DNA from 2 places in the Rhizobium sp. K33 genome. Region 2 is predicted to be linked to the other one. Evidence: riboswitches for the same ligand, from Rfam matches in the RefSeq annotation. Region 2 holds a riboswitch; the other holds the start of a gene.
The links. Region 2 has a riboswitch for S-adenosylmethionine ahead of metA (homoserine O-acetyltransferase MetA). Riboswitches for the same ligand answer to the same signal wherever they lie in the genome.
Positions count from the first base shown of each region.

Region 1: linked by a shared signal. The riboswitch ahead of M1E12_RS21795 (O-succinylhomoserine sulfhydrylase) and the one ahead of metA (homoserine O-acetyltransferase MetA) in region 2 are both predicted to bind S-adenosylmethionine.

Region 1 is NZ_CP096478.1:4,512,070-4,527,177, forward strand. Features, by position in the region: gene M1E12_RS21770 (acetylornithine transaminase) at 1-161, shown strand, start outside; gene argF (ornithine carbamoyltransferase) at 176-1,093, shown strand; gene M1E12_RS21780 (Hsp33 family molecular chaperone) at 1,214-2,206, shown strand; gene M1E12_RS21785 (MYG1 family protein) at 2,332-3,258, opposite strand; gene apaG (Co2+/Mg2+ efflux protein ApaG) at 3,339-3,731, opposite strand; gene M1E12_RS21795 (O-succinylhomoserine sulfhydrylase) at 3,924-5,102, opposite strand; SAM riboswitch at 5,148-5,226, opposite strand; gene M1E12_RS21800 (2'-deoxycytidine 5'-triphosphate deaminase) at 5,300-6,397, shown strand; tRNA gene M1E12_RS21805 (tRNA-Gly) at 6,471-6,544, shown strand; gene M1E12_RS21810 (NADPH-dependent FMN reductase) at 6,552-7,106, opposite strand; gene M1E12_RS21815 (VOC family protein) at 7,161-8,705, shown strand; gene M1E12_RS21820 (glycosyltransferase family 2 protein) at 8,654-10,480, opposite strand; gene M1E12_RS21825 (transporter substrate-binding domain-containing protein) at 10,717-11,589, shown strand; gene M1E12_RS21830 (tellurite resistance TerB family protein) at 11,596-12,009, opposite strand; gene M1E12_RS21835 (thermonuclease family protein) at 12,109-12,822, opposite strand; gene M1E12_RS21840 (S24 family peptidase) at 12,836-13,504, opposite strand; gene M1E12_RS21845 (response regulator) at 13,618-14,265, opposite strand; gene M1E12_RS21850 (hypothetical protein) at 14,387-14,818, opposite strand; gene M1E12_RS21855 (DUF952 domain-containing protein) at 14,916-15,108, shown strand, end outside.
Region 2 is NZ_CP096478.1:3,874,731-3,889,838, forward strand. Features, by position in the region: gene leuD (3-isopropylmalate dehydratase small subunit) at 1-605, opposite strand, end outside; gene M1E12_RS18670 (hypothetical protein) at 781-1,011, opposite strand; gene M1E12_RS18675 (HpcH/HpaI aldolase/citrate lyase family protein) at 1,122-2,042, shown strand; gene M1E12_RS18680 (DUF1737 domain-containing protein) at 2,039-2,245, shown strand; SAM riboswitch at 2,749-2,826, shown strand; gene metA (homoserine O-acetyltransferase MetA) at 2,921-3,850, shown strand; gene M1E12_RS18690 (vWA domain-containing protein) at 3,944-5,128, shown strand; gene M1E12_RS18695 (aldose epimerase family protein) at 5,171-6,181, shown strand; tRNA gene M1E12_RS18700 (tRNA-Gly) at 6,294-6,368, opposite strand; gene M1E12_RS18705 (prolyl-tRNA synthetase associated domain-containing protein) at 6,644-7,147, shown strand; gene trxA (thioredoxin) at 7,213-8,193, shown strand; gene M1E12_RS18715 (LON peptidase substrate-binding domain-containing protein) at 8,281-8,958, shown strand; gene M1E12_RS18720 (Trm112 family protein) at 8,963-9,160, shown strand; gene M1E12_RS18725 (ubiquinone biosynthesis hydroxylase) at 9,203-10,447, opposite strand; gene tesB (acyl-CoA thioesterase II) at 10,501-11,385, shown strand; gene M1E12_RS18735 (P-II family nitrogen regulator) at 11,601-11,951, shown strand; gene M1E12_RS18740 (ammonium transporter) at 11,979-13,340, shown strand; gene M1E12_RS18745 (FtsK/SpoIIIE family DNA translocase) at 13,545-15,108, shown strand, end outside.

The DNA of each region.
Region 1 (15,108 bases), 640 kb from region 2:
TGCGTGACGAGCACTTGCTCGGCGTTCCCGCCGGCGACAACGTCATCCGCCTTCTGCCGCCGCTCACGGTAACGGCCGAAGAGGCGCGCGACGGCCTCGCCCGCATCGAACAGGCAGCAGAACACATCCGCGCCAAGGCCGCAGTCGCCGCGTCAGCCTAAGACAGGATTCATTCATGGCATCTCCGAAGCATTTTCTCGATCTCTCCGCTGTCACGGCTGGGGACCTCCGCGGCATTCTCGAAGACGCGAAGACCCGCAAGCAGGCCACCAAGGCGGGCACCGCCGACAAGCCGCTCGCCGGCAAGATGCTCGCGATGATCTTCGAGAAGCCTTCGACCCGCACCCGCGTCTCCTTCGATGTCGGCATGCGCCAGCTGGGTGGCGAGACGCTGTTCCTCTCCGGCACCGAGATGCAGCTGGGCCGCGCCGAGACGATCGGCGATACGGCCAAGGTTCTGTCGCGCTATGTCGATGCGATCATGATCCGCACCACCGACCATGCCCGCCTCCTGGAAATGGCCGAGCATGCGACGGTGCCGGTCATCAATGCGCTGACGGATCTGACGCACCCCTGTCAGATCATGGCCGACATCATGACGATCGAGGAGCATCGCGGCCCGGTCACGGGCAAGACGCTCGCCTGGACCGGTGACGGCAACAATGTCCTGCATTCGCTTGTCGAGGGCGCGGCCCGCTTCGGCTACAAGATGAACATGGCCGTTCCGCTTGGGTCCGAGCCGGATGACAAGATCCTCAACTGGGCCCGCAACAATGGCGGCGAGATCATGCTGTGCCACGATGCCGATCGCGCTGTTGCCGGCGCCGACGCCGTGATCACCGACACCTGGGTCTCGATGAACCAGGAGCACAAGGCGCGCGGCCACAACGTCTTCCAGCCTTTCCAGGTCAATGCCGACCTGATGAAGAAGGCAAAGGACGAGGCTCTCTTCCTGCATTGCCTGCCCGCCCATCGCGGCGAGGAAGTCACGGACGAAGTGATCGATGGCGTTCAGTCCGTTGTCTTCGACGAGGCGGAAAACAGGCTGCATGCGCAAAAGTCGATCCTGGCCTGGTGCCTGGGCGCCATCTGAGGCCAAAAGAGCGGCGGTCGCGCCTGACTTGACCTTTGGCACGGGTGATCCCATCTGTGCCCTTTCTGATCGGGCCGCTCGGGCCCTGCGTAAGGCGCTTGGGGCGCCGGGAGTACATTCATGTCGACGAGACAAGCAGAACTCGGCGAATTCGGTTTCGCCGGCGATGATCGCGTGGTCCCCTTTCAGGTGGAAGGGCTCGACGTGCGCGGTCGCGCGGTCCAGCTCGGACCGCTGATCAACACCATCCTTGACCGTCACGCCTATCCTGCGCCGGTGGCACGGCTTCTGGCCGAAGCCATCGTCTTGACGGTGCTGATCGGGACGTCGCTCAAGTTCGAAGGCAAGTTCACCGTGCAGACCAAGGGCAACGGCCCGGTCGATCTGCTGGTCGCCGATTTCACCACGCCGGAGAACGTGCGCGCCTATGCTCGCTTTGATGAGCAGGCCGTAGCGGATGCGGTTGCCGCCGGCCGTGCGTCGCCCGAAGAACTGCTGGGCGAAGGCGTGCTTGCCTTCACCATCGACCAGGGCTCCTTCATGCAACCCTATCAGGGCATCGTACCACTCGATGGGACCTCGCTCGAGGACATCGCGGGTGTCTACTTCCGCCAGTCGGAGCAGATCCCGACGCGTGTGCGTCTTGGCGCTGCCGAACTCTTCGATCGCGACGCCGATGGAAAGCCACGCCGGACCTGGCGGGCAGGCGGTCTGATCGCGCAGTTCCTGCCGGATGCGCCCGAGCGCATGCGCCAGCCGGATCTGCATGGCGGCGACGGTGACGACCGCGACACCGATCTGCATGGTGGCGACGACGCCTGGGACGAAGCACGTGTCCTCGTTGAAACGATCGACGCGGACGAGTTGACCGATCCGCAGGTCGGCATCGAACGGCTGCTCTTCCGGCTCTTCCACGAGCGCGGCGTGCGTGCTTACGATCCGCAGCCGGTCTACGACCGCTGCAGCTGCTCCCGCGAGCGGCTAAAGGGCGTGCTCCAGGGCTTCTCCGCGGAAGAGATCGAGGCAAGCTCCGAGGACGGCAAGATCACGGTGACCTGCGAGTTCTGCTCGACGAACTATGATTTCGACCCCGCAGAACTCACGGCGGCTTGAGACGAATGAAGTGATTTGAAAGGGGCCGGGCAACCGGCCCTTCTTGCATCTTCCGGCGGCCGGGTCCTGCGATCCTAGCCGGCGCGGCTCACCCAGCAGGCGTCAGTAGCTAGTCCACGAGACTTTCAGGATTTTGCAAGCGCTTCGGCGACCGCGATTTCCGCCATCTTCAAAATCGCCTCGCGAGACTTCGCTGCAGCGATGAAGCGACCGTTGTGACAGAAGGTGGCGCCTGCGACGCCTGAGACTGCTTCCAGATCGGCATTGCTCAGTCCGGCCCAGGCCACGGGCAGATCGGCGCGTTGCTCGAAGCTGTCTTCCGTCTTGCGGATGCCGGTGATGCACCAGTCCTTGTTACGAGGATGCACGACGAAGAGCAGATGGTCGGCGCCAGCCTTCACGATCGCAGGGCGGAAGGGCATGCCCATCGGCAGTTCCAGGACGCGACTGGTGCCATTGGCGGCGATGGCATCGAGCACCATGCTTTCGGCGCGAAGTTTGGAGGCGCGCTGCGCGATGCCAGCCTCGACGATCGCGCGGGCGATGGCGAGCGCCGCATGGAAACCGCGATCATCGGCGCCGGGCGCTCGGTCATCGAAGACGGGTTTTAAGGTTTCAAGCAGGCTCGGCAGTGTGAGATCCGCCAGCGGCCCTGCGGCAGACGGGCTGAGGGCGCCATTGTCCATCAGATCGATCGGCAGGACGAATTTCGTGTCGAAGCTCTGATGAAGTGCCTCCACATGATCTGCCGGGATGCCGAGCGCGGCAAGATAGGCGCGCCCATAATGCTTCCAGATGAGGCCGAAAGAGCTGTAGGGCTGGCCATCCTCGCGCAAGGGCGCGCCGCGCTGGTGGTGATCGAAAATCTGCGCCGCCGCATCATAGGCACCACCGACATCGTAGATGATGCGATCGGAGGCAGGCGTAATCCATTCGGGTGCGCGGCTGCGCACGATCGTCGCGTCAGGATGGAGCCGGGCCAGGATGACGGAGGACAGCAATTCGTCGGCATGGAAGCCGCCACTATGGGTGACGAGATGGGTGATGTTCATGCCGGAAGAACCTTTGCCGCAGGGGTGCTGATCAAGCCTTCCAGATAGCGGCAGGCACCCTTCAACTCAACTGCCAATCGTCAATTGAGAGTGCGCACCATGCCCGGGCTGTCGAGCGAGAAGGCGGGGATGGCGACATCGAAGCTCTCCCCATCGTCGGTCTCCATCCGGTAGGTCCCGTACATCATGCCCGAGGGCGTATCGAGCGGGCAGCCGGAGGAGTATTCGTAGGTATCGCCAGGGTCGAGACGCGGCTGTTCGCCGACGACGCCGGGCCCGCTCACTTCGTCCACCTGGCCGTTCTGGTCGGTGATGTGCCAATAGCGGTGGGTCAGCCGAACGCTCTTGCCGGAATGATTGGAGATCACGATCCGGTAGCCCCAGACATAGCGGCTGTCATCGGGGTCCGACTGTTCCTCGAGATAGTAAGGTTCAACGAGAACCTCTATGTCCCGTGTCAGTGCGCGATACATGCCTGGACCCTGCGAAAACATCCTGCGATCATGACAGAAACGGCGTTCTTTGTGGCGGTAGCAAGATCAGCCGCAGAACGTCCCGAAGCTTTCAAGGGATAACGACGTGACCGGTGCCGTCAAGGGCCATGGACCGGCTGCGAGACGTCTCGCAGCCGAATTTGTTGCAATATGAAGCGCTTTGAGTAGCACTCAGAGGCGGTTGAGCGCCTTGGCCAGATCTTCGAGCAGATCCTGGGTGTCTTCGATCCCGCAGGAGAGACGCACGGTTCCGGCAGAAATTCCGAGTTCGGCACGGGCTTCGTTGGTCAGGTTCTTGTGCGTCGTGGTCGCCGGATGAGTGATCAGGCTCTTCGCGTCGCCGAGATTGTTGGAGATCTTGATGATCTCCAGCGCATTCTGCAGCTTGAAGGCCGCTTCCTTGCCACCCTTCATCTCGAAGCAGACCAGCGTCGAGCCACCGGTCATCTGCTTGGCGATGATGTCGGCCTGCGGATGATCCTTGCGACCCGGATAGATGACCTTGCCCACCGCGGACTGCTCGGCCAGGAAATCGGCAATCGCGGTTGCGTTCTCCGTCTGCTGCTTGACGCGCAGCGGCAGCGTCTCCATGCCCTTCAGAAGCGTCCAGGCATTGAACGGCGACATGGCAGGACCCGTGTGGCGGAAATAGTCGTGCAGGTTCTCGTTGATCCATTCCTTCGACGACAGCACCACGCCGCCGAGGCAGCGGCCCTGGCCATCGATATGCTTGGTCGCGGAGTAGACGACGACATGCGCGCCGAGCTCCAGCGGCTTCTGGAAGAGCGGCGTCGCAAAGACGTTGTCGACGATCAGCTTGGCGCCAACCTGGTTGGCGAGCTTGGCGACACCGGCCACGTCGATGACCTCGAGCGTCGGGTTGGTCGGGCTTTCCAGGAACATCACCTTGGTGTTCGGCCGGATGGCAGCTTCCCAGTTGGCAAGATCACGGCCGTCGACAAGCGTGCATTCGACGCCGTAGCGCGGGGCAAGCGTCTCGACGACATAGCGGCAGGAGCCGAACAGCGCGCGTGCCGCGACGATATGATCGCCGGCCTTGACCTGGCAGAGCACGGCAGCGGCAACGGCGGCCATGCCGGACGCCATGGCGCGCGCATCCTCGGCGCCTTCCATCATGCACATGCGCTTTTCGAACATGTCATTGGTGGGGCTGCCATAGCGGGCATAGATGTAGCCGTCGTTCTCGCCCTTGAAGCGGGCTTCTGCCGCTTCCGAGCTGTCATAGACGAAGCCCTGGGTGAGGAAGATCGCTTCAGACGTCTCGCCATAGGGAGAGCGCAGCGTGCCGCCATGGACGAGTTGGGTTGCCGGGCGCCAGTTCTTGCTCATGCACGTGCCTTTCGAACACAAAAAAACCGGTCGCGAGAACGGACCGGTTTCGTAAACCCGGTCTATTTAGCCACTTGTTTAACGTGGCTGCAAGCCGACCGGCCAAATCACCACGGGATAAGGCTGCCTTACGCCTTCGCGGGCCTTGCGTCAATTGGTGGGCTTTGGTTTTGTCGAGCCCAAACGGGATTGAGAAGATGACCATGAAGTCAGGGATTTTGTCCGATCGCGCGATCGGCGCCTTGTTCGGTGGCGGCCAGCTGAAAAGCGAGGCCATGCTGGACAAGGATCAGATCCAGCCGGCAAGCCTCGACCTCCGCCTGGGCGGCAAGGCGATCCGCGTCCGTGCGAGCTTCATGCCGGGCCGGGGTCACACCGTCGCCGAGAAGCTGGAGCGGCTGACGCTCCACGAGGTCGATCTGGAAAATGGCGCCGTTCTCGAAACCGGCTGCGTCTACATCGTGCCCTTGATGGAAAGCCTCGACCTGCCGGCCGAGATTTCAGCCTCGGCCAACCCGAAGAGCTCGACAGGCCGCCTCGACATCTTCACCCGCGTCATGGTCGATTACGCCCAGGAATTCGACAAGGTCCCCGCCGGCTACAAGGGCCAGCTCTACCTGGAGATTTCGCCGCGCACCTTCCCGATCATCGTGCGCCGCGGTTCGCGCCTCTCGCAGATCCGTTTCCGTGTGGGCCATGCCGTGTTGGGCGAAAGCGAGCTTTTGGATCTCCACAAGGCGGAAACCCTCGTCGCAAGCGACATGCCGAATGTCTCTGGCGGGGGTATTGCGCTCTCGATCGACCTAAAGGGCTCGGGCCCGGAAGGGCTGATCGGCTATCGTGGCAAGCACCATACGTCTGTCATCGATGTCGACCGCAAGGGTGCACATGACGTGCTCGACTTCTGGGAGCCGCTTTACAGCCGCGGCCGCGACGAGCTGATCCTCGACCCGGACGAATTCTATATCCTCGTCTCCAACGAAGCCGTGCATGTGCCGCCGCTCTACGCCGCCGAGATGACGCCTTATGATCCGCTCGTTGGTGAGTTTCGCGTGCACTATGCGGGCTTCTTCGACCCCGGCTTCGGCCATGCCCCGGCCGGCGGCTCCGGCAGCCGCGCGGTGTTGGAAGTCAGAAGCCACGAAGTGCCGTTCATCCTCGAACACGGCCAGGTCATCGGCCGCCTGGTCTACGAGCACATGCAGGAGCGCCCCGAAGGCCTCTACGGCTCAGGCCTCGGCTCCAACTACCAGGCGCAAGGGTTGAAACTCTCCAAACACTTCCGCCTGCCCTGAGACATGCGCCGCCTGCAAGCTTCGCTGCCGGCGCTTGACACTGGCAGCGAACTGTTGGATTCCTCTCCCCGTCGCGGGTGTAGCTCAATGGTAGAGCAGCAGCTTCCCAAGCTGAATACGAGGGTTCGATTCCCTTCACCCGCTCCAGCTGTTCTCAACGAGCCTCCGCAAACCGCGCAAACGCTGCCAAGAGATCCCCCAGACGCTTGGCCGTTGCCTCGTCGGTGAGGTTGCCGTCGGCGTCGAACAGGGTATGCGCGCGAGACACCATCAGGCGTTTTTCTGAAAACGTTCGGCAGCCCAGCGTGTGCAGCACACTAAGCCAGGCATTCTGGCTGAGCAGCGTGCCGAAATTGCCGGGCGAGGCGCCGACGAGAGCGAAGGCTTTGCCGCCGAAGACCTTCGGGATGTCGGAAGAGGGACGCGACAGCCAGTCGATGGCGTTCTTGAAGGCACCGGGAATGCTGTTGTTGTATTCGGGCGTGAACAGGATGACACCGTCGGCGGCGGTGATCTTTTCCTTCAGTTCCGTCACGGCGGCCGGAATGCCCTCGGCCGCTTCCAGGTCCCCGTCATAAAGCGGGATGCCATGAATGCCGGTGGTCTGAAGCACATAGCCTTCGGCTGGCAGGCCGGCGGCGGCCTTCAGCAGAGCCGAGTTGAGCGAAGCCTTGCGCAGACTTCCCGAAATGCCAAGCAGTGTCACCATGATCTGGTCCCCGTGTCGATATGTTGTAAGGAAGGGTAGAACAGGGAGACGAGCATGACCAGCGGCCTGCACCACATCACGGCGATCACCCGCAAGATCCAGGCGAATGTCGATTTCTACTGCGGTTTTCTGGGGCTGAGGCTCGTCAAGCGCACCGGCGGATTCGAGGATGCGGCACAGCTCCATCTGTTCTACGGCGATGCCGAGGCAAGCCCCGGTTCCCTGGTGACCTTCCTGGCCTGGGAAGATGGATCACCCGGCCGTGTCGGCCATGGCGCTGCAAGCGAGATCGCATTTGCCATTCATCCGGAAGCGATCGGCTTCTGGCTGACCCGTGCATTGCAGTTCGGCGTATCCGCCTCGGGTCCGGCGACGGAATTTGGTGAGCCGGTCCTGAGGCTGACGGATCCCGATGGCATCATCGTCAAGCTCGTCGGCACAACGGCGGTAGAGCCCGGTGCCGCATGGCCCGTTCGCGGGATCGAAGAAGCCGATGCCGTTACCCGCCTGCGGGCGGCCACGCTCCTGTCGGAGAAGCCGGCGGAAAGCCTTAATTTCCTCGCCCGACATGCAGGCTTTTCCGTCGCTGGAACCGAGGGCACGATCACGCGGCTGATTTCGGCGAGCGGCCAGGCGATCGACGTGCGCGATGCCACTGGCTTCTGGCCGGCGGCCCCCGGCACGGGTGCGATCGATCATATTGCCCTGCGCATGCCTGATCAGGCGGCGGTTGAGGCGCAGGCGGCGGCGCTCAGATCCCGCGGTGACGACATGATCAACATGCATGACCGCAAATATTTCTATTCGCTTTATGTGCGAGAGCCGGCCGGCGGGCTGATCGAACTCGCCTCGGACGGCCCCGGTTTTGCCGTCGACGAGCCGCTGGAAACCCTCGGCAGCCGGCTCTTCATCCCCGAGCACTTTCATCTGCGCCCCGAGGATATCGTGCCCATGCTGCCGCAATTCGGGCTTCCGGGAGAGCCGCGCATCATCTACCGCGACCTGCCTTTCGTGCACCGCATCCATGAGCCGGACGCGCCGGACGGATCGACGCTTGTCCTGCTGCATGGCACGGGCGGCAACGAGGCGAGCCTCCTGCCGTTCGGCCGGAAGATCGCCCCCTCCTCGACCCTGATCGGCCCACGGGGGCGCTCGACGGAGGAGGGCGTTGCGCGCTTCTTCCGCCGCTTTGGCGCTCGCGAATACGATCAGAAGGACATTCGCTCGGAGGCAGAGGCATTCGTTGCCTTTGTTCAGCGGGCCGAGGAAGCCTATGGGCTGGACAAGGAGCGCCTGTCTTTTGCCGGCTATTCGAATGGCGCAAACTTCCTCGCCGCTGTGATCATGCTGCATCCGGGCCTGGTGCGCGAGGCCTTGCTGCTGCGCCCGGTGCCGGTCCTGGTCGATCCGCCGGACAATGATCTCTCCGGCACGCGCATACGCATCCTGGTGGGTGCCGATGACCCTGCCGGGGAGGAGACTTCGGTTCTGACCGAACAGTTGCGCAGGCACGGAGCCTTGGTCGATCTGGTGACGGTTGCCGGGGATCACGCCTTGTCCGAGGCGGATGTCATCGCAGCGAAGACTTGGGCCGACTGAGCAGCAAGGCCCGGTGGCAGAGAGCCGCCACGGCTTGGTGTATGCGGCGTCTTGTTCCAGTGAAAGGGCTTGAGCCTCAGTTCGAGCACCGCCTTCCAGGCGGCGAGCGACACGGCCATCCAGTAGATCGGGATCATCGCCCATTTCCAGCCCATGCCCTTCTTCTCGCGGTCGGTCATCGGGGTCGCCCCGAGGGCAAAGAAGACGGCGTAGCTGCCGAGAATGTTGAACACGTCCATGGCGAGCATCATCGTTGTAAAGACACTCGGCTGAGGCGCCGGGATCTGCATCAGCGAGAGGACGGAAAGGGTGATAAAGACGATCAGCCCGGGATGGCTGAGTGCCGCGACCAGCATGCCGCCGACGAGAAGCTGGAAGACGAGGAAGGAGAGCGGCCCCATCTCGCGCGCCGTGCGCAAAGGCCGGCGCATCAGCACCAACCAGGTTTGGAGCCAGCCCTTGTACCAGCGCGTCCTCTGGGCAAGCCAGACCTTGAACTCCGTGGGCGCGTCCTCGTAGGTCGGAAGCGTCAATGTCGACGCGCGGTAACCCATGCGACAAAGACGCATCCCGAGATCAGCATCCTCGGTGACATTGAAGGGATCCCAGCCGCCACTGGCCTTCAGAAGCGCCGTTCGAAAATGGTTTGAGGTGCCACCGAGTGGCAGCGGCAGCCGGTAGAAGCCGAGCGCCGGCAGCAGACGACGAAACAGCGCCGAATATTCGAGCGCAAAGATGGCACTGATCCAGCTCTCGCCGGCATTGCCGATGACGAGCGGCGCCTGCAGGCAGGCGAGTTCTGCTGGTCCCAGCTCGAAGGCGTGGAAGGCTTCGCGCAGTTGCTGCGGATGCGGCCGGTCTTCCGCGTCGTAGATGGTGAGGAACTTGCCGCGCGCGCCGGCCAGCGCATAGGTCAAAGCCTTGGGCTTGGTGCGTGGTGCCATGGCCGGCACCTCGACCACTTCGATATGCGGTCCCGGCCGCGCCTGTCGGATCGCCTCCAGCGTCTCGAGGTCGTCCGCCTCGCAGACCAGTTTCACGTCGAGCAGGCTGCGCGGCCAGTCGAGTGCATCGAGCGCCGCGATCAATTGCGGCACGACGGCGGCCTCGCGGTAAAGCGCGACCATGACGGTATAGACCGGAAGGACATCGCATCCGCTTTCCAGCGAGGCTTCGAGCCTCGGATGCCGCTTGCCATGCGAGATGGCCATGATCCTCAGAAAGAGGGCGGCTGCATGGAAGAAGGAGAGCAGCATGTGCCCCAGCACGACGGCGAGCATCGGAGCGAAGACCAAAAGCAGGCTGAGAAGACAGAGGCTGGCACCGGCAACAAAGCCTTGATCGCCGGTGACCACCAGCCGCGCAGAGAGAGACTGCACGCTGTCGAACAGCCCCCGCACGGCATCGCTGACGCGCCGTGTTTCCCCCGCCTTCCACAGCGCTTTGCGGATCGCCGACGGCGTCGTGATGGCAAGATTGCCGGCGCCGTTGCCATGGCGGCCAAAGCGTCTGGCAAGGCCCTCCATGTGCAGGATCTGCGGCGCCACAGCCATCACCGGCTGCCTGTCGGTGTATTGCAGCCGTACCATGTGCGGCTCGGCCAATTGCGTATCGCCGCAGAGGGGGTCCCCAACCAGCGCGGGATCGATCACCGGCAGGAAGGGCAGTCCATACATGCGCGCAAGCCCGGCAAAATAGGCGTCTTCTTCGATCACGCCGCTGGCGAGAAGCTCGGTTTCGATGCTGGTGCCATTGGTGGCCGCGCGTTGTGCCATACGGGCGATCAAGGGCTTGGAAATTCCCAACCGGTGCAACAAGCCGGCCTCGGGTTTCAAATGCTGAAAATCAGGCGATCCGGCTGCGCGGCCCGCGCTCCGTTGGTCATGCACCCGCGTTGGACTCTGGCGCACGGCAACGATCCGCGGGCCGTATTCCCTCGTCCACACCAAGCTGCTACACGTCATCCGGTCGGATCGACGCCCCACTCATACCCCGGTTGATGATGATAGAGATGCGCGCAAAAGTTACATCCCTAGATTTAATGGGGTTGTGGGCCTCGGTTCTCGCCTTTTTGATGCTGATTTCGGTCTCGACGCCGCCGGCGCGGGCCCAGGATACGGACCTCCCGATCCTCTTCGATGCGCGCGAACGGCTGGTGCGGCCCGATGTGAGCAGCGTGTTGCGCCTGCGCTTCCTGACAACGACGGACTTTCCGCCCTTCAATTTCACCGATCAGAGCGGCCGTCTGGCTGGTTTCCACGTCGATCTTGCGCGGGCGCTCTGCGCCGAACTTGGTCTGCAGGCTCGCTGCCAGATCCAGGCAATGCCCTATGGACAGCTGGTCTCGGCGCTGGAGGCAGGGCAGGGCGAAGCGGTGATGGCCGGTGTCGCCGTAACGCCGGAGCTGCGGGAGCAGTTCAATTTCACCCGGCCCTATCTTCTCCTGCCGGCCCGCTTTCTGATGCAGGGTGATACGGTTCTGCCGCGGCAGGATGCGCAGGGGCTGTTTGGCCGCAAGGTCGGCGTGGTCAAGGATACCGCCCATGCCGCCATGCTGAAGAGCTTCTTCCCCGATATCGAAGCCGTCCCCTTTGACGATCAGGATGCCTTGATGACGGCATTGAAGGAGAAGCAGGTGCCGGCCGTCTTCGCCGACGCCTTGCAGCTGTCCTTCTGGATGATGAGCCCGGCCGCAGACGGATGCTGCCGCTTTCTCGACGGCCCATTCCTGTCGGAGCGGCATCTCGGCGAAGGCATGACGATCATGGTGCGCGGCCAGGACGGCGCACTGATGGCGGCCCTTGAAAGTGCGCTCGCCGCGCTGTCGAAGGATGGCCGGCTGGAGGAGATCTATCTGCGCTACTTCCCCGCCGGCCTCTTCTGAGAATAGTCAGATCCGGCGATAGCGCGCAGACGCGCTACGCTCCAGCGCGGCACAGGTGAGCTTGTCCAGCTCCAGGCGGTCGCGCAACATCTGCAGCAGGCGCAATTCCTCCGGCTTGACCGAGAGGTCGACGGCGGCGATCTCGACAGCCAGTGCGTAAGCCGTCTCATGCAGCCATTCCGGCAGCGCGTCTCGGATGGTCTCGAGCATGATGTCGAGCCCCTCGGGTCCGGAGATCAGGCTTGCGCAACGCTGCGAAACCTCGATCAGGCGCTCCTTGTCGAAATTTTCGAAGACCGGAAGAATATCGATCAATTGACCGATGCGGACGAGTTCCTTTTCCGCCATGGCATTGTCGACGGCTGATGCCATGACCATGACGAAAATCAGCGCTTCTTCCGGAGAGACAGGCTTGTTCATGTAACGTGGTTTCCAGTTGCGTGCGGCCAGAGAGTAGGAGCCGCTTTGCAGCCTTTCAAGGGAGCGGCGGTTTGCAACCCTTTGATGACCCAGGTTCGATCAACGCTGGGGCTCACCAAAAAGCCCGCGTCTTTCGGCGCGGGCTTCTTCCGTCAGCACGGCGAGCGCCGAGCCGGGTTCCGCTTCCGCCCACCCGTATTTCGCAAGCCAGGAGGAGACATCCTGAACGCCGACCCAGCAGCGCGCCCGGATTTCGCCCTGCCATGCGGCGGAACTCGTTTCGCAGGCAAGCGAACGGTTTCGCAGGAAAAGCCTTTGCTGGGTCCGTGCCATGGCACCGCAAGGCCAGGAACCGCCGTCTGCGGCAAGGCAGGTGCGGTTGACATCCGTCTCCGCAATATCGGCCAGGCGCACGCGCTGTTGAGGGCCGAAGGCAACAAGCCCGGCCGAGAGACTGAGCGGACGATGGAGAAGGACGACTTTCGGTTTTGCCGGCTGCACGGTTTCCGACAGCGGCGCCCGCGCTTCGACCCGTTCGAGATCCTCTGCATTGGCAAAGGCCGGCGAACCGAAGACGTCAGGCTCGATGGCCCGGACCGCGCGTTGCGGCTCCGGCTCCGCCATAGGCTCGATCGCCTCGGGCGGCAGGGCGCTGACATCGGGCAGATCGAGCTCGGACGGATCCGGCACGTCGAGGTCCTGCATATCGTAGTCGACGGGGTCATCGCGCAGCGACTCGCCGGCGGCCATGACAAGATAGGCCCACAGGAGGAGCCCGATCGCGCCTGCGATGAAGGTACCGATCCGTCGCATTAGGTCCGTTTTCCTATTGGCTCGCCCAGATGATGCGGGCCACCCACTCGACGTCACCCATGTCGAGAGTGCGGGGCGGATGGTCCGGATTGAGCGACTGCAACTCGATCGACTTGGCGCTCTGCCGGGCAAGGATCTTCGCCATGACTTCGCCTTCTCGCGTCTTGACCACCACACGGTCGCCACGTCGCACCTGGGCGCCGGGTTCGACGATCAGGATGTCGCCGTCGCGGTAGAGCGGCTTCATGCTTTCGCCCTGGACCTCCAGCGCATAGACGCCGTTGTTGCGGCCGGGTGCCGCGGGAAATTCCACGAGATCCCAGCCCTGGCCGGCAGGAAAGCCGCCATCGTCGAAAAAGCCACCGGCACCGGCCTGTGCCATGCCCAGAAGGGGGATCGAGCTCGCCTGGGGTGGAAATGTCCCCTGCGGCAGCGGGCTTCCCCGCAGGCCTTCCGGGGAGACATGGCGCATGAACTGGTCGAGGCTCGCGCCTGTCGCCTCCAGAACCTTCGCGATGGATTCGGTGGAGGGCCAGCGCATACGACCGTCGGCCCCGACGCGCTTGGACTTGTTGAAGGATGTGGGGTCGAGGCCCGCCCGGCGCGCAAGACCGGAAGGCGTCAGCGAATGCTGCTCCGCCAGCCGATCAATCGCGGCCCATATGCTGTCATGCGAAAGCATGTTCGCGCCTCTTAGAGCGCCGGAAACCTCGGATGCCCCTCTCCGGCCATGGCTCACCATAGATCAGGGGATGCCGATAGTAAAGCAAAAAGGAATAAAATCCTCTGGATCGCTTACGCCACCATGGCCATGTTGATCTTGCCGAGCTGGATGACAGCCTGCGTACGGCTATCGACCTTGAGCTTCAGCAGGATCGCGGAAACATGGGCCTTGATCGTCGCTTCCGAGACGCCGAGCTCATAGGCGATCTGCTTGTTGAGCAGTCCTTCGCCGAGCATGCCGAGGACGCGGCTCTGCTGCGGCGTCAGGGTTCTCAGGCGATTGATCAGATCGGCAACGTCGGGATCTGTCTCCTGACCGCCCTGATAGCTCTCCGGCGTGGCGATGTCGCCTTCGAGCACGGACTGGATGCTGGAGCGTATCTCGTCGATCCCGGCCGATTTCGAGATGAAGCCCGAAGCGCCGAGCTCAAGCGCCCGGCGGATGGTCACGGCGTCGTCCGTGGCGGACACAATGACGAGCGGCAGGCTCGCAAATTCCGCACGAAGCGCCATCAGGCCGGAAAAGCCGGAAACGCCAGGCATGGCGAGATCCAGAAGCATAAGATCGGCTTCCGGATGATCGGCCGCCGCCTTGCGTGCGGCTTCGAAATCGCCGGCTTCGATGATGGTTTGTGTACCGTCAATGCCGGTCACGGCCTGGCGCAGCGCGCCCCGAAACAGCGGATGGTCGTCGGCGATGATGAAGGTCGATGCAGCCATGTCACAGCCCCCTCCCAAGAGCGATGTCATATTGCGCACGAATGCGTGGTCTTCTTTTAGCGCTTGCGGAGCCACTAGACAATGGTCGTGCACGGATTGCGCGACCGGCGCTTGACCAATGTCAAGTTCTGTCCGGAATGGGCTCTTGTTGTGGCTGTTCCTCTGCCCCCTGGAACTCCTGAACCAAGTTGAAGAAGGCTCGCATGAAGCGCTCCATGATGCCGATCGATCGGTCGATCTCGGCATCGCTCGGCAACTCGCCGCTCCGCGCGGCCGTCCCGTCCGCCAGTTGTCGTTCAAGCGCCTCGACCCGCTTTTCCAGACGCGCAAGATCTTCGTCATAGGCAGCGCGCTCGTCTGCCGCCATGCGGCAGGTCAGCGTGCCCTGATCCTCGGCGCAGAGTGTCACGGCGCCCGTCTGCCGATCGAGCCGCACGAAGCCGCTTTCCGATTTTTCCAGCGTATAGCGCTCGGCATTCGCTTCTTGAGCGACTGCCGCCGGCGTTGCGAGTGACAGGACCGCCAAGCCGAGCACCGCTTTTCTGATGAGCATCTGAGCCTCCTCCTGTCGTTCCGCGCGCAGGGCGTGGACATTTGTCGACGTTTGCGGCAAACCGCCTCGACCCTCATGATCTGCGAGAGACCGGACCTTGGACAAGACCATATACAAGATCGTGCCGCGAGAATTATGGCAGGAAGCACGCAAGGCGGGCCTTTTCAAGGGCGCGCCGATCGACCTCAAGGACGGCTACATCCATTTTTCGACGGCAGCCCAGGCCATCGAGACAGCGAGGCTGCATTTTGCCGGTGAGGCCGACCTGCTGCTCGTGGCCGTGGATGCCA
Region 2 (15,108 bases):
CAGGCCCAGGGGCGCTGGGCCGCGTTGGACTGCTCGAAGGTCGAGATGCTCGAGGCCTTCTCGAGCGTCAGGCCGATATCGTCGAGACCGTTCAGGAGGCAGTGGCGCTTGAAGGCGTCGATTTCGAAGGAGATCTTGCCACCATCGGGACCGGTGATTTCCTGGGCTTCCAGGTCGACCGTCAGCACGGCATTCGAACCGCGGCTGGCATCGTCCATCAGCTTGTCCAGATTGTCCTGGCTGACGACGATCGGCAGGATGCCGTTCTTGAAGCAGTTGTTGTAGAAGATGTCGGCGAACGACGTGGAGATCACGCAGCGAATGCCGAAATCGAGCAGCGCCCACGGCGCATGCTCGCGCGAGGAGCCGCAGCCGAAATTGTCGCCGGCAACGAGGATCTGCGCGTTGCGATAGGCCGGCTTGTTCAGAACGAAATCGGGGTTTTCCGAACCATCTTCCTTGTAGCGCGCCTCGGCGAAAAGGCCGGTACCGAGACCGGTGCGCTTGATGGTCTTCAGATAGTCCTTGGGGATGATCATGTCCGTGTCGACATTGACGACCGGAAGCGGTGCCGCGACACCGGTGAGCTTTACGAACTTGTCCATCAGTCTGCCTTCGATCTGGCTAATGCGCGTGTGATGCCCCGCCCTTAGAGCAAAATCGGACTAATTTGAAGGAGAATCTTGCCAGGCCCGGAGCGGCACGTCTGTTGGCGCAATACGCAGCCACAGGAACTCACCCGCCATGCGGGTGAGTGAGAGGGTCTTTTGGTCCGACCGATCAGAGGTCGATGATCGTACCCTTGCCGTCATTCCAGACTCGCACGTCTTCGCGACGCTTCGCCTTGACGTAGACGGGCGCGCGCTTGGTCTTGCCCATCAGCATGCGGGCACCGAGCGTCACGGTCAGGAGCGCACCGACCACCAGCGTCAGCGAAACCGCGAAAGCGGCAGCGAGACCGACAAAGGCGAGGCCGGCAAGGGCGTAAACGGCGGATCGAAGGTTCTGCATGATCATGTCCTTTCTCGATGACCAAGGTGGTCCTTATTCCGGGGCAATGCAAGGGCCTTTCACCCAATTGTCATCTTGCGTGGCAGGGCAAAGCTTGCCAGAACTCGCCCATGACATCTGACGTCTCCTCCTTCCGCGGGCACCATCCCTCCCGTATCCGCCGTTCCGTGCTGACCGTCCCGGCCATCAACGACCGGGCGCTCGAAAAGCTCATGAGCCTGGACTGCGATGCGGTGATCTTCGATCTCGAGGATTCCGTCGCCGAGAACCGCAAGGGGGATGCGCGCACCAACCTTCTGAATTTCCTCAGAGATCGCGATCTCGGTCACCGCGAGCGGATCATCCGGATCAACGCTGCCGACACGCCATTTTATCGCGAGGACATGGAACTCGTCATCGAAGCCGCACCTGACGCCGTGCTGATCCCGAAGGTCGAGGAGCCGGTAGCCGTCCAGAACGTGGCCGACATGCTGGGCGAGAACGATGCGACGGAAGGTCTCAGGCTCTGGGCGATGATCGAAACGCCACGCGGCGTGCTGAATGCCGCAGCGATTGCTTCGTCGGGGCGCACCAGCGACAGCCGGCTCGATGCCTTCGTCGTCGGGCTGAACGATCTGCGCAAGGCAACGGGCATCCCGGCGGCACCGGGCCGGATCTATCTGGTGCCCTATCTCATGCAGGTCGTGCTCGCCGCCCGCGCCTATGGGCTCGATGTCATCGACAGCGTGTCGAATGACTTCCGCGACATGGACGCCTTCTCGGAAGAATGCGCCCAGGGCCGCGCCATGGGTTTCGACGGCAAGATGCTGATCCATCCGGCCCAGGTGGAGCCGGCCAACCACCATTTCGGTCCGTCGGAGGCCGCCATCACGGAGGCCCGTCTGGTTGCCGCCGCCTTCGCCGACCCCGCCCATGCGGGCTTCAACGTGATCAACATCGATGGGCGCATGATCGAGAGACTGCATGCCGAGGAGGCCGCCCGCCTTCTCGACAAGGTCGCCACGATCACCGCCAGAAAGGACAAGCCATGAAAGTCTATCGTTTCCTCACCGGCCCGGACGATTCCAGCTTCTGCCACCGCGTCACCGACGCGTTGAACAAGGGCTGGGAACTGCACGGCTCGCCGAGCCACACGTTCAATGCCGCCGAGAACCGCATGTATTGCGGCCAGGCCGTGGTCAAGACCGTGCACGGCAAGGACTATGATCCGTCAATGAAGCTCGGCGAGCAGTGAATGCTCCTCTCCCCTTTGTGGGAGAGGTTACAAAATCGAAGGTTTAGCCCGATCAGGGCTAAACCGCAGATTTTGTTGGTGAGGGGATCGGTGATGGTGGCGGGTTCCCATCTCCCCCTCGGTGGGGGAGAAAGCGATTTCGATGAGTTAGGCGAGCGTAAGCCGCCTAAACATCTGAAATCGCAAGTGATGGGGTCGGTCATCCCGTGCCCGCAGCACGGATCCCCTCACCAGGAAAATCTGAAGTTTAGGCCGCTTACGCTGGCCTAAGCCTTCGATTTTCCGTCCTCCCCCGCAAGGGGGGAGGTGGGCGGCAGCCGGCGCCGTTTGTGGCCTTTGCCCCTCACCCTACCCTCTCCCCGCAGGCGGGGAGAGGAAGGCACGCGCGGCTGCCCACTCGGCCTTCTCCCCGCCTGCGGGGAGAAGGTGCCGGCAGGCGGATGAGGGGCTGAGGCAGCAAACGCCTTCCCCATTGATTCGCGTGTCCGACAGGCGTAAAAGGCCACGTGTTCCGTGGTGATTTGGCCGGCCGGCTTGCAGCCACGTAAAATAAGTCGCTAAAGGGCCGAGGCGAGTTAGCAAGACTTTCCGAGGACCGGTGGCGATATGAAAAGCTGCCGGTGTTTTTGTTTCCGCGGTCTTAAAACCGCCGTGACAAGGAAAGTCGAGAGTAAGATGCCGATCAGGATCCCCGATACGCTGCCCGCCTTTGAGACCCTCGTGCATGAGGGCGTGCGGGTCATGACCGAAACCGTGGCCATTCGCCAGGACATTCGCCCGCTGCAGATCGGCCTGCTCAATCTCATGCCCAACAAGATCAAGACCGAGGTGCAGTTTGCCCGGCTGATCGGTGCCTCGCCGCTGCAGGTGGAGCTGACGTTGGTGCGCGTCGGTGGCCACAAGGCCAAGAACACGCCGGAAGAGCATCTCCTCTCCTTCTACCAAACCTGGGACGAGGTGAAGGAGCGCAAGTTCGACGGCTTCATCATCACCGGCGCGCCGGTCGAGACCCTGCCCTTCGAGGAAGTGACCTACTGGCCGGAACTGCAGGAAATCCTGGATTGGACCGAGACCAATGTGCATTCGACCATGAATGTCTGCTGGGGCGGCATGGCGGCGATCTATCACTTCCACAAGGTGCCGAAGCACCCGCTCAAGGAAAAGGCCTTCGGTGTTTATCGCCACCGCAATCTGGCGCCCTCTTCCGTCTATCTGAACGGCTTCTCCGACGATTTCCAGGTGCCCGTTTCGCGCTGGACGGAAGTCCGCCGCGAAGACATCGAGAAGGTACCGGAGCTGAAGATCCTGCTCGAATCCGAGGAGATGGGTGTGTGCCTGGTGCAGGAGAAGCGGGCAAACCGGCTCTACATGTTCAACCATGTCGAATACGATTCCACCTCGCTGGGCGACGAATATTTCCGCGACAAGACGGCGGGGATCCCGATCAAGCTGCCGCACAACTATTTCCCGCACAATGACGACACGCTGACGCCGCTCAACCGCTGGCGCGGCCATGCGCATCTCTTGTTCGGCAACTGGATCAACGAGATCTACCAGATGACGCCCTATGATCTGAACGAGATCGGCAAGGATCTGGCAGGCTGACGGGCAATGAGAACCGGCAGCGGATTTTGACGGGACAGGCGGCGTCCTCTGTGACAGGATGCCGCCGCCTATGAACCGAGCCTTTTTCCTCCGATGTTCCTGCCCTTTTTCCTGCGCCTGAAAGAACAGAAGGTTCCCGTCACTCTGCGGGAATATCTGGCGCTGCTCGAAGGCCTGGAGGCGGGGCTCGTCGATTTCGACCCGGAGGGCTTCTACTACCTCGCCCGCACCACCCTGGTGAAGGACGAACGCTTCATCGATCGCTTCGACCGGGTGTTTTCCGAGATCTTTGGCGGCATCCTGAGCGAAGGCGCAGCTGACGGCGTCGAGCAGCGCGCAATCCCCGATGACTGGCTGCGGAAGCTCGCGGAAAAGCATTTGTCGGACGAGGACAAGAAGCTGATCGAGAGCCTTGGCGGTTTCGACGAGCTGATGGAAACGCTGAAACAACGCCTGGCCGAACAGAAGGAGCGCCATCAGGGCGGCAGCAAATGGATCGGCACGGCCGGCACCTCGCCCTTCGGCGCCTATGGCTACAATCCGGAAGGCGTGCGCATCGGCCAGGAGGAAAGCCGCCATCGACGCGCAGTGAAGGTCTGGGACAGCAGAGAGTTTCGCAATCTCGACGACCGCGTCGAGCTCGGCACGCGCAACATCAAGGTGGCGCTCAGACGCCTGCGCCGCTTCGTGCGCGAAGGGGCGGCAGAGGAGCTCGATCTCGCCGGGACGATCCGCTCCACCGCCGAGCATGGCTATCTCGATGTGAAAACGCAGGCTGAGCGCCGCAATGCCGTGAAGCTTCTGATGTTCTTCGACATCGGCGGCTCGATGGACGACCATGTGCGCGAGGTCGAGGAGCTGTTTTCGGCGGCCCGCTCCGAATTCCGGCACATGGAGTATTTCTACTTCCACAACTGCCCCTATGAGCGCGTCTGGAAGGACAACCAGCGGCGCCATGCCGATACCATTCCGACAGCTGATGTCATCAGGACCTTCGGCTCTGACTACCGGCTGATCTTCGTCGGCGATGCGGCGATGAGCCCCTATGAGATCACCCATCCCGGCGGATCGGTCGAGCACTGGAACACCGAGAGCGGCGCGGCCTGGTTGACGCGATTGACCGACCATTTCCGGCGGCATCTCTGGATCAACCCGCTTCCGCAGGCGAACTGGGACTATACGATGTCCGTCGGCCTGATTCGCCGGCTGATCGGCGAGCGGATGTATCCGTTGACGCTGGGCGGCCTGGAGGCCGCGGCGCGTGAACTGGCGCGATAAGAAAAGACTGATGACCAAGTTGCAAGGTGAGGAAACGACAGGATGACGAAGACGATATTCGGCGTGATGCCCACGGGGGAAGCGGTCGAGAAGGTCGTGCTGAAGGGTGGCGGTCTCACGGCCTCGATCATCACCTTCGGCGCGGTGCTGCAGGACCTCAGGCTCGACGGCCACGACGCGCCGCTGGTGCTCGGCTTCGAGGATCTCTCGGGCTATCTCGACCATTCGCCCTATTTCGGTGCGACGCCGGGACGCTGCGCCAACCGCATCGGTGACGGTCGCTTCACGCTGGATGGTGTCGACTACCAGCTCGAACTGAATGAAAAGGGTGTCAGCCACCTGCATGGCGGTTCCGACGGCATGGGCCGGCAGAACTGGACGATCCTGGAGCATGGCACCGACTACGTCGTGATGGAGGTGACCGATCCCGACGGCCGCGCCGGCTATCCGGGCACGACGCGCACCCGCGCCACCTTCGCGCTGAAGGACGGCGGCACCTTCTCGGCGCTTTACGAGACGGTGACCGACAAGCCGACCATCGCCAATGTCTGCCACCACGCCTATTTCAACCTGGATGGCCGCGCGGACATCCTCGGCCATGACCTGATGATCGCAGCCGACCACTACACGCCGGTCGATGACCGCCTGATCCCGACGGGCGAAATCCGCCCGGTCGAAAACACCGCCTTCGATTTCCGCGAGATGCGGCCGATCCGTCTCGAGGTCGACGGCGAACAGCTCGGCTACGACCACAATTTCTGCTTTTCCAGCAGCCGCGTCGCCAAGCGTAGCGTGGCACTGGCCCGCAGCGTCAATTCGGGCGTCACGATGGAGATCCTGACGACGGAGCCCGGCGTGCAGTTCTATGCCGGCGGCAAGGTCGCTCCCGCCGTTCCGGGCCTAGAGGGCCGCCACTACGGCGCCTTTGCCGGCTTCTGCATGGAAACCCAGGTCTGGCCGGACGCCATCAACCATCCGAACTTCCCGAACGCGGTTCTGCGTCCCGGCGAGGTGCTGCGCCAGGAAACGGACTACGTATTTTCGAAGGCGTGAGAGATGAGAGAGCCGGCTGCGGGGTGACCTGTGGCCGGCAGCGCTTTGCGACGAGGGACGCGCAAAGGCGCGCCATCGATCCTGCAAAACTATAAACTGTCTGGAGGAAGAATGGAGCGGGTGAAGCGATTCGAACGCTCGACCCCAACCTTGGCAAGGTTGTGCTCTACCCCTGAGCTACACCCGCTCATCAACCGCGATCCTGGGGTAGTGTCTGGATCGTGGGCCGTCCGTCTTGCGGCGACGGGCGCTATATGGCCTAACCGATTTTCAAATGCAACAGGGAAATGACGGATCATCGCGAAAAAAATGCAGCGCCGTGACAACAGCCTGAGAAAGCTCAGCTTTTCCGGGCTTTTTGGGCGGCAGAAAGATTGCGGGATGTCGGTCTTGGGCCTATGCCTCCAAGAAAAAGCAGCTAGATGACCGCCATCAGACCCGGACATTTCAAACGAGGCCCCCATGACGACGCCGAAAACGCCCGACGATCTCTTCCGCTTTCTCGACGAACTCGGGATCGCCCATAAGACGAAGACCCATCCGCCGGTCTTCACCGTTGCCGAATCGGTGTCGCTGCGCGACGAAATTCCCGGCGGGCACACCAAGAACCTCTTCGTGAAGGACAAGAAGGACAACTTCTTCCTGCTGACGGTGGAGGAAAATGCCTCCGTCGATCTGAAGACCGTGCATACGATCATCGGTGCGGCGAGCAAGGTCTCCTTCGGCAAGCCGGAAAAGCTGATGGAATATCTGGGCGTCGTCCCGGGCTCCGTGACAGCGCTCGGCGCGATCAACGACACCGGCAAGAACGTGACCTTCGTGCTCGACAAGGATCTGATGGAGCATGACATCATCAACTGCCATCCGCTGTCGAACGACGCGACGACCTCGATCGGGCGGGATGACCTGATCCGCTTCATGGAGGCGACGGGGCACACGCCGCTTGTCTTGAAAGTCACGGCCTGACATACGATCTTAACGGCAAGAATGGCAGCCTCTCCGAAGGCTGCGACACAGGCGGGAGATGCACGATGAGCGATTACGGCAACCCTTACGGCGGCTATGGCAATCAGACCATGACGGCCAATGCGCAGTTTGGTGCCGCTCCGGCAGGCTCGGCCCCGGCCCCGGCCGGTGATCTGATCAAGGACACGACCACCGCGAATTTCGCTCGCGATGTCATGGACGAATCGCGCAACCAGCCGGTGCTCGTCGACTTCTGGGCGCCCTGGTGCGGCCCGTGCAAGCAGCTCACGCCCGTCATCGAAAAGGCGGTCAAGGAAGCCGGTGGCCGCGTGAAGCTGGTCAAGATGAACATCGACGACCATCCTTCGGTCGCGGGCCAGCTCGGCATCCAGTCGATCCCGGCCGTCGTTGCCTTCGTCAACGGCCGTCCGGCCGATGGCTTCATGGGCGCGCTGCCCGAAAGCCAGGTGAAAGCCTTCATCGACAAGGTGGCGGGTCCGGCCGGTGCAGATCAGGCAGCCGAGATCGCGGCAGTCATTGAAGAAGCATCGACCCTGCTCGCTGCCGGTGACATCGACGGCGCAGCACAGCTCTACGCCGCCGTTCTGCAGGCCGACCCCGACAATACGCAGGCGATCGCTGGCCTCGCGGAATGCATGATCGGCGCGAACCAGCACCAGCGGGCGCGCGAACTGCTGACGCAGATGCCCGGGGAGCTCGCCAAGGCACCGGAAGTGCAGGCGCTTCTCAAGCGCCTCGACCAGATCGACGAAGCCCGCAAGCTGGGCGATCCGGTAGCGCTTGAACACACGCTGTCGCTGAACCCCGACGATCACGAAGCGCGCATGAAGCTCGCCAAGATCCGCAACGTCGAAGGCCGTCGTGAAGAGGCGGCAGAGCACCTGCTTTTGATCATGAAGCGGGACCGCACCTTCGAGGATGACGGCGCGCGCAAGCAGCTCTTGCAGTTCTTCGAAGTCTGGGGACCCAAGGACCCGGCAACGATCATGGCGCGCCGCAAGCTGTCGTCGATCCTCTTTTCGTGAGCCGCCGCGGGCCTTGAGTTTTGGGTTCGGCGACCCAGATAGAAGCAAGAATGAACACCGGCATAAGTCCGGACAGGATGTGCTTCAATGCAAGTGGGAAATGCCCGATATCTGACGGCTGCGGACCTTCCCGAAACGGTCCCGGTCTTCCCCATCTCCGGCGTGCTGCTGCTGCCCGGCGGCCAGCTCCCCCTGAACATTTTTGAGCCGCGTTATCTGGCCATGCTCGATGCGGCGATGTCCGGTAACCGGCTGATCGGGATGATTCAGCCCGCCATGACCGAGGTGCAGGCCAATATCCTGCCAGAGCGCCCGCAGCTCGCTCCGGTCGGCTGCCTGGGACGAATCACCTCCTTCACCGAAACCGGTGATGGCCGTTACATCGTGTCGCTCGCCGGCGTCTGTCGCTTCCGCCTGATGGACGAGGTCTCGACCTCCAAACCCTTCCGGACCTTCCACATAGCGCCCTTCGTGGCCGATCTGACAAGCGGCGAAGACGACGGCCAGATCGACCGCGCGGGACTACTGGCGGCCTTCCGGGCCTATCTGGAGGCGAACAAGCTGGAAGCGGACTGGGAAAGCGTCGAGCGGGCATCCAACCTCACCCTCGTGAATTCGCTATCGATGATGTCGCCCTTCGGTCCGCCGGAAAAGCAGGCGCTGCTCGAAGCCCCCGACTTGAAGACCCGCGCCGAGACGCTGATTGCCATCACCGAAATCGTGCTCGCCCGCACCTTCGGCGATGGCGACACCATGCTGCAGTGAGCCTATGCCCGACAATCCGACCAGCCTCGTCGATCCGAAAATGCTCGAGCTCCTCGTCTGCCCGCTGACGCAGGGCATTCTCAAATGGGATCGCGAGAAAGGCGAACTGATTTCGGAGAAGGCGCGTCTTGCCTATCCGATCCGGGACGGCATACCGATCATGCTGGTCTCCGAGGCGCGCAAGCTGGAGATGCCGGTCTGAAGCCGGCCCAGGACGCGATAGCGTCCTGGTTTCATCCGACCATCAGATACTCTGTCCGCCGAGCAAGCGGGGACGGTTCTGCCCGGACGACCCGGCGGCCTCGCGGATGAAGTAGTTTTTCAGCCCCGGGATGCGATCGACCACGCCGAGCCCGAAATCGCGCAAAACCCGGATCGGCGTGACATCGTTCGAGAACAGCCGGTTCAGCACATCCGTCGTGACCCCCATGCGGAAGGTGTCGAAACGGCGCCAGATCTGGTAGCGCTCGAGCACATTGACCGAACCGATATCGAGGCCCAGGCGATCCGCCTCGACCACGGTCTCCGCGAGTGCGGCCACGTCCTTGAAACCGAGATTGAGACCCTGGCCCGAAATCGGGTGTATGCCATGGGCTGCATCACCGGCGAGCGCCAGTCGCGGCGCGATGAAGGCACGCGCGAGCGTCAGCCCGAGCGGGAAGGCACGACGGTCGGGCGTCGCCCGGATCGTGCCGAGCTTGTGTCCGAAGCGCCGTTCGAGCTCCGCCTCGAAGAGCAGGTCGTCGGATGCGACGAGGCGATCGGCATCTTCGGTGCGCTCCGTCCAGACGAGCGAGGAGCGGTTGCCCTTGAGCGGCAGGATGGCGAACGGACCTGCGGGCAAGAAATGTTCTTCCGCAACACCCTCATGCGGCCGCTCGTGCTCCACCGTGGTGACGATGCCGGATTGGCCATACTGCCAGGTGACGGTCTTGATGCCGGCGAGATCACGAAGCTTGGAGCGCACGCCGTCGCAGGCGACGACGAGACGCGAGGCCATGACCCGACCATCCGACAGGGTGAGTTCGGCACTGGGGCCGGTATCGCGAAAGCCGGTGGCGCGCAGCCCATGTTGGATGGTGATGCCGCGCTCGGCACAGGCATCGCGCAGAGCCGCGACCATGCTGACATTCGGGATCATATGCGCAAACGGCCGGCCATCTTCGACGGCGCCGTCGAAGGTCAGGAAGACGGGGCGCACGGGATCCGATGTCTTCGAATCGGTGACGATCATGCGCGTGATCGGTTGCGCGTCCGGCTCGATCCGATCCCAGAGGCCGAAAACATCGAGCATCTTCGTTGCAGCCGCGATGATCGCAGACGCGCGCGGATCCTTCTTCCAGGCCTCTTCGGGCGCCGCTTCGATGACCTCGATCGCCAGATGCGGCGCGGCCTGCTTGATCGCAACGGCTGCGGAGAGCCCCACATAGCCACCGCCGACGACGAGCACATCCAGCATGGCACATTCCTTTGTTCTTGTAGACCTGATGACACCTATATAGATCAGCCTTGAACGGGTGCCTATAAGCGGAGCAATGCATTATGTCGCAGCCATCTGGCCAGACCAAACCCATGCAGGATCTGATCGAGCGTCTCGATCTGGAAAAGCTGGAGGAAAACCTGTTTCGCGGCAGCAGCCCGCAAAACGGCTGGCAGCGGGTCTTTGGCGGCCTTGTCATTGCGCAGGCATTGATGGCGGCGCAGCGCTGCGTCGAGCCTGACCGCATCGTGCATTCGCTGCACGCCTATTTCATGCGGCCCGGCGATCCTTCCATTCCGATCGTCTATCAGGTCGAGCGCATCCGGGATGGCTCGTCCTTCACCACGCGACGCGTGGTTGCCGTTCAGCACGGCAAGGCAATCTTTTCCATGTCGGCCTCCTTCCAGGTGGAAGAACCGGGCTTCGATCATCAGATCTCCATTCCGAATGTCCCGGCCCCGGAAACGCTCATGGGAGAGGCGGAGTTTCGCGCGGCCTTCCTGGCCCAGGCACCGGATACGGTGAAGAAATACTGGGGGCGCGAGCGACCGATCGAGATCCGCCCGACATCGCTCACCCATTATCTCTCGCGCGAGAAGCTGGAACCGCAGGCCCATATCTGGGTGAAGGCCTCAGGTCTGGTTCCGGATGATCGGCACTATCAGGCCGCCATCCTCGCCTATCTCTCGGACATGACGCTGCTCGACACCTCGCTCTATGCGCATGGTACCTCGATCTTCGATCCCGAACTGCAGGTGGCGAGCCTCGACCACGCCATGTGGTTCCACCGCCCCTGCCGGCTGGACGACTGGCTGCTCTACACCCAGGACAGCCCCAGCGCTGCCGGCGCCCGCGGAATGACCCGTGGCAGCATCTTCACCCGCGATGGCAGGCTGGTCGCCTCGGTCGCTCAGGAGGGGCTGATCCGCAAACGGGCAAATGACTAAAACGGCATCAAATATCATTTTATGCCTATTTTTTATGCGCACATTGCGCATTCAATTGCCCGTTTATTAGCTTCCCTCTACAGAGCCTTTAGATTTCAATAACTTATATCGAAATCTGAATCTGGCACGCCTTTTGAATGTCACTCGTCAGTCGCTGCGCGAATGTTCCAGCCGGCGGCAAGGAGAGTCGGCTCCGAGCCGAGGACAAGCAAAGGATGGGAAACCAGATGAAGATTGTGATGGCTATCATCAAGCCGTTCAAGCTGGACGAGGTACGCGAGGCCTTGACGGCTGTGGGCATCCAGGGCCTGACCGTTACCGAGGTCAAGGGCTATGGCCGCCAGAAGGGGCACACCGAAATCTACCGCGGCACCGAATACGCCGTCAGCTTTCTGCCGAAACTGAAGATCGAGATCGCTGTCTCGTCCGAACTTGCCGACAAGGCCGTTGAAGCCATCGCTTCCGCCGCCAAGACCGGCCAGATCGGCGACGGGAAGATCTTTGTCTACTCGATCGATCAGGCCGTGCGCATCCGCACCGGCGAAACCAATACCGAAGCGCTGTAAGAACGGCTGTAAGGGGAGTTGTTACTGATGTCACTTGCCAAGTTGAATTCCAACCTCATGCGCCTTGGCGCCGCGTCTGCAGCCATGCTGGCGCCGGTTGTCGCCTTCGCGCAGGAAGCTGCACCGGCTGCAGCCGAAGCCGTCGCAGCAGCGCCGGTTCCGAACAAGGGCGACACCGCCTTCATGTTCCTTTGCACCATCCTCGTGCTCTTCATGCTCATCCCGGGCCTCGCACTCTTCTATGGCGGTCTCGTCCGCGCCAAGAACATGCTGTCCGTCCTGATGCAGTGCACGGTCATCGGTTCGGCCATCATGCTGATCTGGGTGATCTATGGCTACTCCTTCGCCTTCGGCGGCTCGGAAAGCGCTTACTTCGGCGGTTTCGCCAAGCTCTTCCTCTCCGGCGTGACGCCGGAAAGCACGGCGGCCACCTTCTCTGACGCCGTCATTCCGGAATACATCTTCATGCTCTTCCAGATGACTTTCGCGGCCATCACCCCTGCCCTGATCGTCGGCGCCTTTGCCGAGCGCATCAAGTTCTCGGCAGCGGTGCTGTTCTGCATCCTCTGGGTCACCTTCGTCTACTTCCCGGTTGCCCACATGGTCTGGGACGCCAACGGCCTGATCTTCGGCTGGGGCGCACTCGACTTCGCCGGCGGCACGGTCGTTCACATCAATGCCGGCGTTGCCGGTCTGATCGGCGCGATCATGCTCGGCAAGCGTACCGGCTACGGCAAGGACATGATGGCTCCGCATTCGATGACGCTGACGCTCGTCGGTGCAGCCATGCTCTGGGTCGGCTGGTTCGGCTTCAACGCGGGCTCGAACCTTGAGGCTTCGGGCGGCGCCATGCTCGCCACCGTCAACACCTTCATCGCGACCGCAGCGGCTGTCGTCTCCTGGTGCCTGGTTGAAACCTTCACCCGCGGCAAGGCTTCGATGCTCGGCGCTGCTTCGGGCATGATCTCCGGCCTTGTTGCCATCACCCCGGCCGCCGGCATTGCCGGTCCGATGGGCGCGATCGTCATGGGTCTGCTCGTCTCGCCGCTCTGCTACTTCTTCGTCGCCGTCGTGAAGAACAAGTTCGGCTATGACGACACCGCAGACGTCTTCGGCGTACACGGTGTGGGCGGCCTCTTCGGCGCCATCGCCACCGGCGTCTTCGCCTCCGCTTCGCTGGGCGGCATCGGCTATGCCGAAGGCGTGACCATGGGCGGCCAGGTCATGACGCAGATCTACGCTGTCGTCGTCACGCTCCTGTGGTGCGGCATCGGCTCGATCATCCTCTACAAGCTGGTCGATCTCATCGTCGGTCTGCGCGTACCGGTCGAAGCCGAACGCGAAGGTCTCGACCTCGCCTCGCACGGCGAAGCTGCCTACCACAGCTGAGACCATCCAGGGTCTCTCATCAGAAATGCGGCAGCGCCCGGGTCTCATCGCCCGGGCGTTTTCTGTTGTGCATTTGCCCGCCACACCAGAGGCCTGCATGGTTAATGCACCATTAACCCTCCCTCCTGTAGGGTGCTGGATGGCGATCCCGGCTGAAGTCGGGCGTCCGAAGGCATTCCCGGCAACAGGACGGACAGTTACCCCATGAGCAGAAGCCAATCCGCAGCACTTCCGGAGCATTCCAACCGCTCCGCGTTGTCGGCGTTCTTGTTTCGGCAGGTCTTCGCGCTGGCCGGCTTCGCCCTCTTCCTGCTGCTGGTGCTCTCGGTGGCAGCGCTGGCGACCTGGAACGTGTCCGACCCCAGCCTCTCTTATGCCACCGACAATCCGCCGACCAATATCCTGGGCCTGCCCGGCGCCGTCTTCGCCGATCTGATGATGCAGTTCTTCGGCCTCGGCAGCCTGCTGGCGCTTCTGCCCGTGCTGGCCTGGTCCTTCGCGCTCATCGGCGGCCGTCAGCTGAACCGCATCCCGGCCAGGATAGGCGCTTGGCTCGCCGGTGCTCTGGTTGCCGCGGCGGCCGTCGGCTGCTTCCCGCCGCCGACCACCTGGCCCTTGCCGAGCGGCACCGGCGGCGTGCTGGGCGACCTCATCCTGCGCTTTCCGGCCCTCTTCATCGGCGCCTATCCCACCTCGACCTTCGCGATGGCCCTGGGCAGCATCCTGGCAGTCCCCGCCACATGGCTGATGCTCTTTGCCTCGGGCATTGTCGGCAAACCGATCGAGCGACTGGAAGACGATGAGCCGGTGGCACCTGTCGCGCGCCGCAAGGCAAAGGAACCCGTTTTCGAAGACGAGGACGTAGAGGACGAGCCCGAGGGACCGATTGCCCTGATGATGGGCGCCGTCACCCACAACTGGTACACCGCCCGCGCCCGCGTGAGACGCCTCTTCGGCCTGAAGACGAACGAGCGCCGCGACCGTGACTTCGATCAGCCCTACGACTTCAACGACGACGAATTCGGCACCCTGAACGAGCCGACACGGGCAAAGGCGCCGCCGCTCAACGCGCGCGTCGAGCCGTCGCTGGATGGCGCACCCGCCCGTCCCGCGGCTCGGTCCATCGTCTCGCCGCCGCCGATGTCGGCCGGCCATTTTGACGACGAAGACGACGACTTCGATCTCGACGACATGCCGCGTCCAGCCGGCATTCTGCCGGATGATAATGCCCGGCTCGTTGCACGGGGTGCTGCAGCCTCGCCGCGCGTTGCCGCGCCTGCCGCCCGCCCGAAGCCCGGTCCGCGCGTCGACCGTGACGCCCAGGGCTCGCTTCTGCGTCCTGACGGTTTCCAGCTGCCCTCGGTGCATCTTCTCGCCGAGCCGCGCGCCGTGACGCGCGACGCCAGCCTCTCGGCCGAAGCGCTCGAGCACAATGCGCGCTTGCTTGAAGGCGTGTTGGACGACTTCGGCGTCAAGGGCGAGATCATCCATGTCCGCCCGGGCCCTGTTGTCACCCTTTACGAACTCGAACCGGCGCCGGGCATCAAGTCGTCCCGCGTGATCGGCCTCGCCGACGATATCGCCCGCTCGATGAGCGCGATCGCCGCCCGCGTCGCCGTGGTCCCGGGCCGCAATGCGATCGGCATCGAACTGCCGAACCAGACGCGCGAAACCGTTTATCTGCGCGAGCTGATCGGCAGCCGCGACTTCGATGGTAACAAGGCGAAGCTCGCCATGGCACTCGGCAAGACGATCGGCGGCGAACCCG